3 regions of the Paenibacillus sp. FSL H8-0315 genome follow, and region 2 is predicted to be linked to each of the others. Evidence: riboswitches for the same ligand, from Rfam matches in the RefSeq annotation. Region 2 holds a riboswitch; each other region holds the start of a gene.
The links. Region 2 has a riboswitch for cyclic di-AMP ahead of MHB56_RS15020 (C40 family peptidase). Riboswitches for the same ligand answer to the same signal wherever they lie in the genome.
Positions count from the first base shown of each region.

Region 1 (2,269 bases), 490 kb from region 2:
ATGGCGGGTATCCACTAGAATAACCTGCTCAATCCCGAGCTCCTCAAGTAAAGCTTTCTCAGCCACATTGTTGGTTAATCCCGCCATCTTAATACCCCTGAACTTCAGAAGTTTAATGAAATGTTCTCCCGCCTTTGTAGGCGCACATACAAGCACATATTCATTCTGATCCGTCATCTTTTTTTCTCCTCCTGCTCATTTACAACAAGGAGGCAACGAAAATCTCCGAAAGGATGTTGACCTATCGTCATTTTCGGGCACAACCTAAAGCTCGGTTGTGTCACGTCATTAGACGCTGCCTTACAAATACCGCTAATGATGAATTTAGCGACCTCTTAGGGGAGGCCTCCATAAATGCTTTGCTTCTAAGAGCACAGCAAAAAGCCACAAAGGATCTCCTCTGTGGCTCGCTAGCGGTCACATTGCACTCATCCTCTCTCCATACGCTTACGAGGTTAGCTGTCGGATTCGGGCGGTGAGAGTCGCCCTACCTGTATAGATGCGAGCTCACTCACACCCTCTACAGGATTCACCCCATAATCGGCTTCCGACTCTCACATCGGCTGCCGATTGTTGGTTCCCCCGCTTTCCTTACCGGAAATTAAGCGGATCAAATATTCGATTGTCGTTGAAACAGGAGTAATCATACTCTTATGCACGAAGACTTGTAAAACCTGAATGATGCCAAAATAATGCAAATTAAAAACTATTTTCCCATTAGATAGCGCTTACTTGATATCTAATCTCTCTATATCTCTTGTTTACTCGAGTTTGGAGCGTTTAATCGCTATCTATAACCCATGTGATTTTATTCACCTTTTTAGAGCGAAAATACTGCAAATTCCCATTATAGGTAGAAACGCAAGAAGCTGAGGCTGAGCGAGAAAGAGGCGCGATAACACGCCATAAATACCTATTTACCTCGTTTTTCAGTCGTAGTCGGCAGGATATGGTTAAAATTGCTCTAAAAGAACATTTTCCGTTTTTTACAGAAAATCTTGAAAAGAGTATGATTCGGGTTGAATCTAATTCATGAAAAACAATCAACGCTGAGTTCCTGCATTCGCAGGGAACGGGGGAACCATCAGGCCACCTGGCCTACTTGGGGTGAATCCAAAGGAGACTGCATAAGTCTCAATAGGTAGGGCGACTCTCACCGTCCGAATCCGACAGCTAACCTCGTAAGCGTAAAGAGAGAGACCCTTGATCCGCCACGCTTTGGCCCAGGTATATCTGCCTGTAATCCAAAACCGCAGCAGAGGTCCTCCTCTTGCTGCGGTTTTTGCGTTACCTGAGCTTATTAGGTGATAGCACGCTGGATGGGGTGAATGTTTTGAAGCACTATTATTTAGGGATACATCAAGGACTGCTTGAGCCGATAAGTCTAAATTACGTTTGTTTCGGGGCCTTGTGGTTCGAAGAACATAATCACAGGTACATTGTAGGCTATGCATTTGGCCAGAACCAGATCCAAGCCCTTCGCCAGTTCAGCACACCTTCTTCTTGTAAAGACTGTTTAGACTCTAAGATTGTATATGAGATATATAAAAAAATTCGAGAACAACAGCAGCAGCAGGATTGGTCATCACACCAAAAGCTCCCGTGGTTTACAGCCTTCAAGGAGCCTTGGAAAGATGTAAGCGCCGGTTGGTATGTCTTGAGATCCCGCAGCACCTTTCCCTTACATCTATCTGTTATACGAAAAGAGAAGTTCCGACTATGGCTAGAGCATACCGCAGTCTGTGAGAATAAAATGGAGATGCTCGCTTGTGTAGAAAAGGCTAGTGTCACTCATCATGTTGACTTAAAGCTTTTGGAAATCTAAGGAGGAACCCTACTATGGACCAGCGCAGACTATCCCGCATTGAAGTATTTGTATTGGATGAACCCGAGCCTATTCACTATGGAATGGAAGGGGCTGAAGGCTGCCGTTATGGTATTCTGAAGCTCACCTGTAAGGGAGGCTGCAGTTGGGGGGCTTGTCTGATCTCTGCCAACACCAAAAATTTCGATCTCATTAAATGGAGTTCTTTTTTACGGGCTATCTGTCATTGCCGTCTTGAGGAAGCGCTGGATAAGGTCCGTCGCGAAGGTTCAGATTGGGAGCAGGTTAAGCTTGAGCTAGTTCAGGGTGCTTTGCAGGATTTAAAGGCCAAGCTCCAGGGTAAATCCTTGGCAGGGCATATTCAGCAAGGGCGTCTGTACAGTGTTGCAGCAGGGGGGAGCAATTCCAGAAGTGAACGGCTCTACTACAAACCTTCCAAAGCTT
Region 1 is NZ_JBBOTA010000001.1:3,929,981-3,932,249, reverse strand. It holds gene MHB56_RS17140 (hypothetical protein) at 1-177, opposite strand, end outside; cyclic di-AMP (ydaO/yuaA leader) riboswitch at 429-618, opposite strand; cyclic di-AMP (ydaO/yuaA leader) riboswitch at 1,038-1,202, shown strand; gene MHB56_RS17135 (hypothetical protein) at 1,271-1,825, shown strand; gene MHB56_RS17130 (hypothetical protein) at 1,840-2,269, shown strand, end outside.
Region 1: another riboswitch for cyclic di-AMP. It lies ahead of MHB56_RS17135 (hypothetical protein); the one in region 2 lies ahead of MHB56_RS15020 (C40 family peptidase).

Region 2 (2,269 bases):
CTTCATCTACCGACTGCTCTGGGGCTACTTTATGTATGGTTTCATCCGATCTGCTATTATTCCAATTCTACTGCGCTATCCAGATAAAGACGCCGGCGGCAGCGGTATGGGCAGACTGTTGTATTATATCGAGGGACAGTTCAGCTTGAATACTGACCCTGCGATACGCACTTGGTTATGGATGCTTCTAGGACTTGTTGTCTTGCGACTTCTGCTTTCTCCTTTCATAAGGGCAGGATTGCTGCATGAGCTGCACCAGGAGCGAAAGGGCGAGCGCGGGCTGTTCTTTTTCCCCGGCATGAAGATCTATGGACTACCTGTCTTAGTCTTTAGCCTAATCGAATGGGTGCTGACCCTGCTGCCGCTTTACTGGCTTGCTCCAAAAATGTACGGGCTGTTCTTATCCTCTTTGTTTAACTACACTTTGTTACTTCATTTAGTACCATACGTATTGGCATGGCTTATATATATTTTTATCGTGCGCCTGTTTCTTCTATATATGCAGTTTGGTTACACCGGCGGTACAGGAATGTTCTCCTCACTGTTCATCTGCTTGCGGTCACTGATTCCTGCTATAGGTGTTTCCATTGTACTTGGTGCGGGAGGCTTGCTCTTACTGCTAGTGTGCGGACTGACGGGTCTGTTCTGTCCCGGCCTGCCGGCACTTATAATACGGCAAATCTCACCACTACCTTCTACGCTCTTAAAAATGTGGGGAATCTCTGCACAATATCATCTATGGTGTAGCAAAGCATTTCCACAATAAATTAACCTTATTTGACATAATAAAAAGGTCCCAATTCCTGTATTCAGGAGCTGGGACTTTTTCTCATTACGGATAACTTAAGAGTATTTGCAAAATCATAAAAGCTCTGTTACAATAAGTCCTGTGCTATTAGTAACAATTTTGTAATCAATTGAAACGATTCCTACATAACTAAATGTATTTATCGTAAGTGTAACTGTCGAAACGTCATTCTCTTGGTGCTTAACACGCCTAATTCCTTTGCACCGGGAAGTGGGGGAACCATATTTTGGGTGAATTGATCTCGCTTTACAGGGATCATAGGGAATCTTCTACCGAACCCTTAAGCTAACCTCGCAGGCCTTGGAAGGAGTACATCTTTTGAAAAGACATAATTTAAGAAAAAAATGCGTCGCTGCGGCGCTAGGACTTGTAATGGCATTATCTATTGGTGGAGGAAGCGCCTTTGCCGACTCTAAGATGGACACTGTAATCTCAAAGACTATTGGAGTTGCCTATAAAACCGGAGGTACAAGCACTGCCGGATTTGATTGCTCTGGATTTACAAAATATGTATTCAAGAATGTGGGTCTTACTTTACCTCGTACATCAAAAGCTCAATATAGCGTTGGAACTGCTGTATCCAAAAGCAATCTGCGTTCTGGTGATCTAGTGTTCTTTAACACACTTGGCAATGGAGTATCCCATGTCGGCATTTATGTTGGAAACGGAAAATTCGCACAATCGTCCTCTTCGCGTGGAGTGACCATCACTTCACTCAGTCAGGCCTACTGGGCCAATCGTTATGTTGGCGCTAAAAGAGTAATGAGTACTTCAGCTTATCAAGCTGTAGCCTTCGATTGAAACCTTCCTCACAACTATAACCTCATAATTACAACTATATGAACCTGAATCTGATTATGCCCGTAATCAAATTCGGGTTTTTCTTTTTTCCATAATATATTTTTACACTAATAGAGCCCAATTGAAACACGTTTATTTGATAAAAATTGCAATTATATTAAAAATTAGGTCATTATTAACGCTTACATATGCCTTTCTACCGTAAAAATGCCAATTTTTCTGCATTAATATGTTAAAAACGATTGCCAAGCGGCTTTCTGTTTGTTACAATTAGCGCAGTGAGATTTTAGTAACATTTTTGTAATCATTAAGTTGTTATTTACAAAGGTTTTGTCATGTATTGATTACAAGCTAATCCTAATCAACAGTATGAGCCGAGTTTCCTAACTATTAGGAAAACGGGGGAACCAACTTTGGGTGAATTGACCTCCATTATATAGAGGGGTCATAGGGGACCTTCAACCGAACCCTTAAGCTAACCTCGTAGGCATTTGGAAGGGGTATACACTTTTGAAGAAGAAGTTAGCAGCAGCAGTACTAAGCTTTTCCATCATCCTCACCATCGGAGCAGGAAGCGCTTTCGCAGATTCCAAAATGGATAAAGTGATTGACAAGGCCATCGGTACTAAATACGTATCCGGCGGTATATCCACTAACGGA
Region 2 is NZ_JBBOTA010000001.1:3,441,238-3,443,506, reverse strand. It holds gene MHB56_RS15025 (hypothetical protein) at 1-766, shown strand, start outside; cyclic di-AMP (ydaO/yuaA leader) riboswitch at 985-1,123, shown strand; gene MHB56_RS15020 (C40 family peptidase) at 1,181-1,609, shown strand; cyclic di-AMP (ydaO/yuaA leader) riboswitch at 1,972-2,114, shown strand; gene MHB56_RS15015 (C40 family peptidase) at 2,120-2,269, shown strand, end outside.

Region 3 (2,269 bases), 1.2 Mb from region 2:
CCTTTGAGAAAGCGACAATCTTACCGTTATACATATTGAGGTCAACGATGATTTGCGGCTCTTGCTCCGCTGAAGGAGTAAGCGTTGCACGAAAGACATCAAAAGGATATTTTTGATCCAATTTTTTCTTGGTGTAGTCCTCCACAAGCTTCTCGCGAGACATATAACCATAAAAGGAAGAGTCCGTCTGGTAAAGTACATTCCATTGATCGTTTGGTGCTTCGGTGTAGTTGAGCTTTTGTTCTGCGAATAATATGGCTTGATCACGGGCTTCTGCCTTGCTAATGACGGTGGTATCTTCACCTGTAGGGCTACTAAGCAGTGAAGGGGAAATCTGAAACATAATAAATAGAATAAGACCGATAATGCCCGAGATGATGAGCCTCTTGGAGAGGGCACGTTGCTGTAAGGGCTGGCCGACGGGATTCATGTAACGCCTCCTTGTTATGTACTGACAATGTTATGTTCCATTATAGTATTAGTGCCTGGTTGGTTACAAAAAACATTATATGTTCTTTTTATGGGTAATAGAGATAGTATAGAATAGTCATGTGAATTTATACCATGAATTTTATCGTGTTCATTTCTGCACGAATGATGAGAATCGGTGTAATTGCAGGGAAAACACGGAAAAGTGATGAGAAAAGGCACTCCTTTTGATGCAGTCTCTTTAAACCGCATTTTTTCATGTGAATGAGCATTAATTGTGTCTTTGTGAATTCACTAAATAACGTATATAATTTGTATGCAATTGTATAGTAGCCGAATTTCTGGTGAAAACGGGGGAACCATAAGAAGTGATGAAAAGTGGAGTGTACACGATAAATGGCACTTTCATCAGGGGTGAATTTCGTTCTGGGAACGAATAGGGCAGCCTGCACAGTCCGAATCCGACAGCTAACCTCGTAGGCTAATTTACTGCAGGAACCAAGTCAGCATTGGTTTTCCAGTGCTTTTTTTGTTGGAATTTTTGATAAGAAGGTGAGCAAAGTGGCTTCACAGTTTCGCAGGATTTCTGAATTTAAGTTTCTGAAGCTCTCGCCGCCGCAGATACTGGTGCTTGGTTTTGCATCGATCATTCTGATAGGGGCCTTGCTGCTTATGCTGCCCATCTCAAGCACAAGCGGGAATTCCGTGGAATTTATTGATGCATTATTTACTTCAACGTCGGCAACCTGTGTTACAGGGCTTGTTGTGCTGGATACCGGAACTTCGTTCACCATTTTTGGGAAAACCGTAATTATGATCCTGATCCAGATCGGCGGCTTAGGTTTTATGACCATGGCCACTCTATTTTCACTGGTGTTAAAGCGTAAAATATCTTTGCGGGACAGGCTAATCCTACAGGAAGCCATGAATCAAGGCTCTATGGAAGGAATTGTGCGACTGATCCGGAGAGTCCTCATATATTCTCTTGTCATAGAAGGCTGTGCCGCTGTGCTGCTGTCTATTCGCTGGGCTTTTGATATGCCGTTGGGAAAAGCGATTTATTATGGCATATTTCATGCGGTGTCTATGTTTAATAATGCGGGGTTCGATATTTTTGGGGATTTTCGCAGTTTAACTGATTATGTATATGATCCGCTTGTGAATATTATTGTGATGTTTCTGATTGTCTCCGGCGGGATTGGTTTTATTGTAATGTCAGATCTGGTGGAGTTTCGGGTAACCCGCAGGCTGTCTCTACATAGTAAAGTTGTCCTGTCCACCAGCACAGGGCTGATTCTGATCGGAGCTTTGGTTATTTTTATATTTGAGTTTACTAACACTCGTACCCTGGGTTCACTGAATTTCGGCGGTAAAATATTATCGGCCTTCTTTCAATCCGTGTCTCCCCGTACGGCTGGCGCGAACACAGTAGATATTGCTGGACTTCGGCAGGCTACACAATTTTTTATAGTGATTCTTATGTTTATTGGTGCTTCTCCGGGCTCAACGGGCGGCGGGATCAAGACAACAACCTTTACAATGATGATTGGTGCTGTAATTGCTATGCTGCGTGGACGGGAAGATGTTGTGTTGTTCCGTTATCGGCTGGCTCAAGAGCGCATCTACAAGGCATTAACGATCACGCTGCTGGCTTTGTTGTTAATCGCCTCTGTGTCGATGATACTCTCCACAACTGAAGACAGTAATTTCTTGGCAATCTTGTTTGAGACGACCTCCGCCTTTGCTACGGTAGGACTGACTATGGGGCTAACTCCGGAACTGTCAGCGATCGGTAAGATTCTACTCTGTCTGACGATGTTTGCAGGTCGGCTAGGTCCAC
Region 3 is NZ_JBBOTA010000001.1:2,213,198-2,215,466, reverse strand. It holds gene MHB56_RS09535 (CPBP family intramembrane glutamic endopeptidase) at 1-430, opposite strand, end outside; cyclic di-AMP (ydaO/yuaA leader) riboswitch at 751-928, shown strand; gene MHB56_RS09530 (TrkH family potassium uptake protein) at 991-2,269, shown strand, end outside.
Region 3: another riboswitch for cyclic di-AMP. It lies ahead of MHB56_RS09530 (TrkH family potassium uptake protein); the one in region 2 lies ahead of MHB56_RS15020 (C40 family peptidase).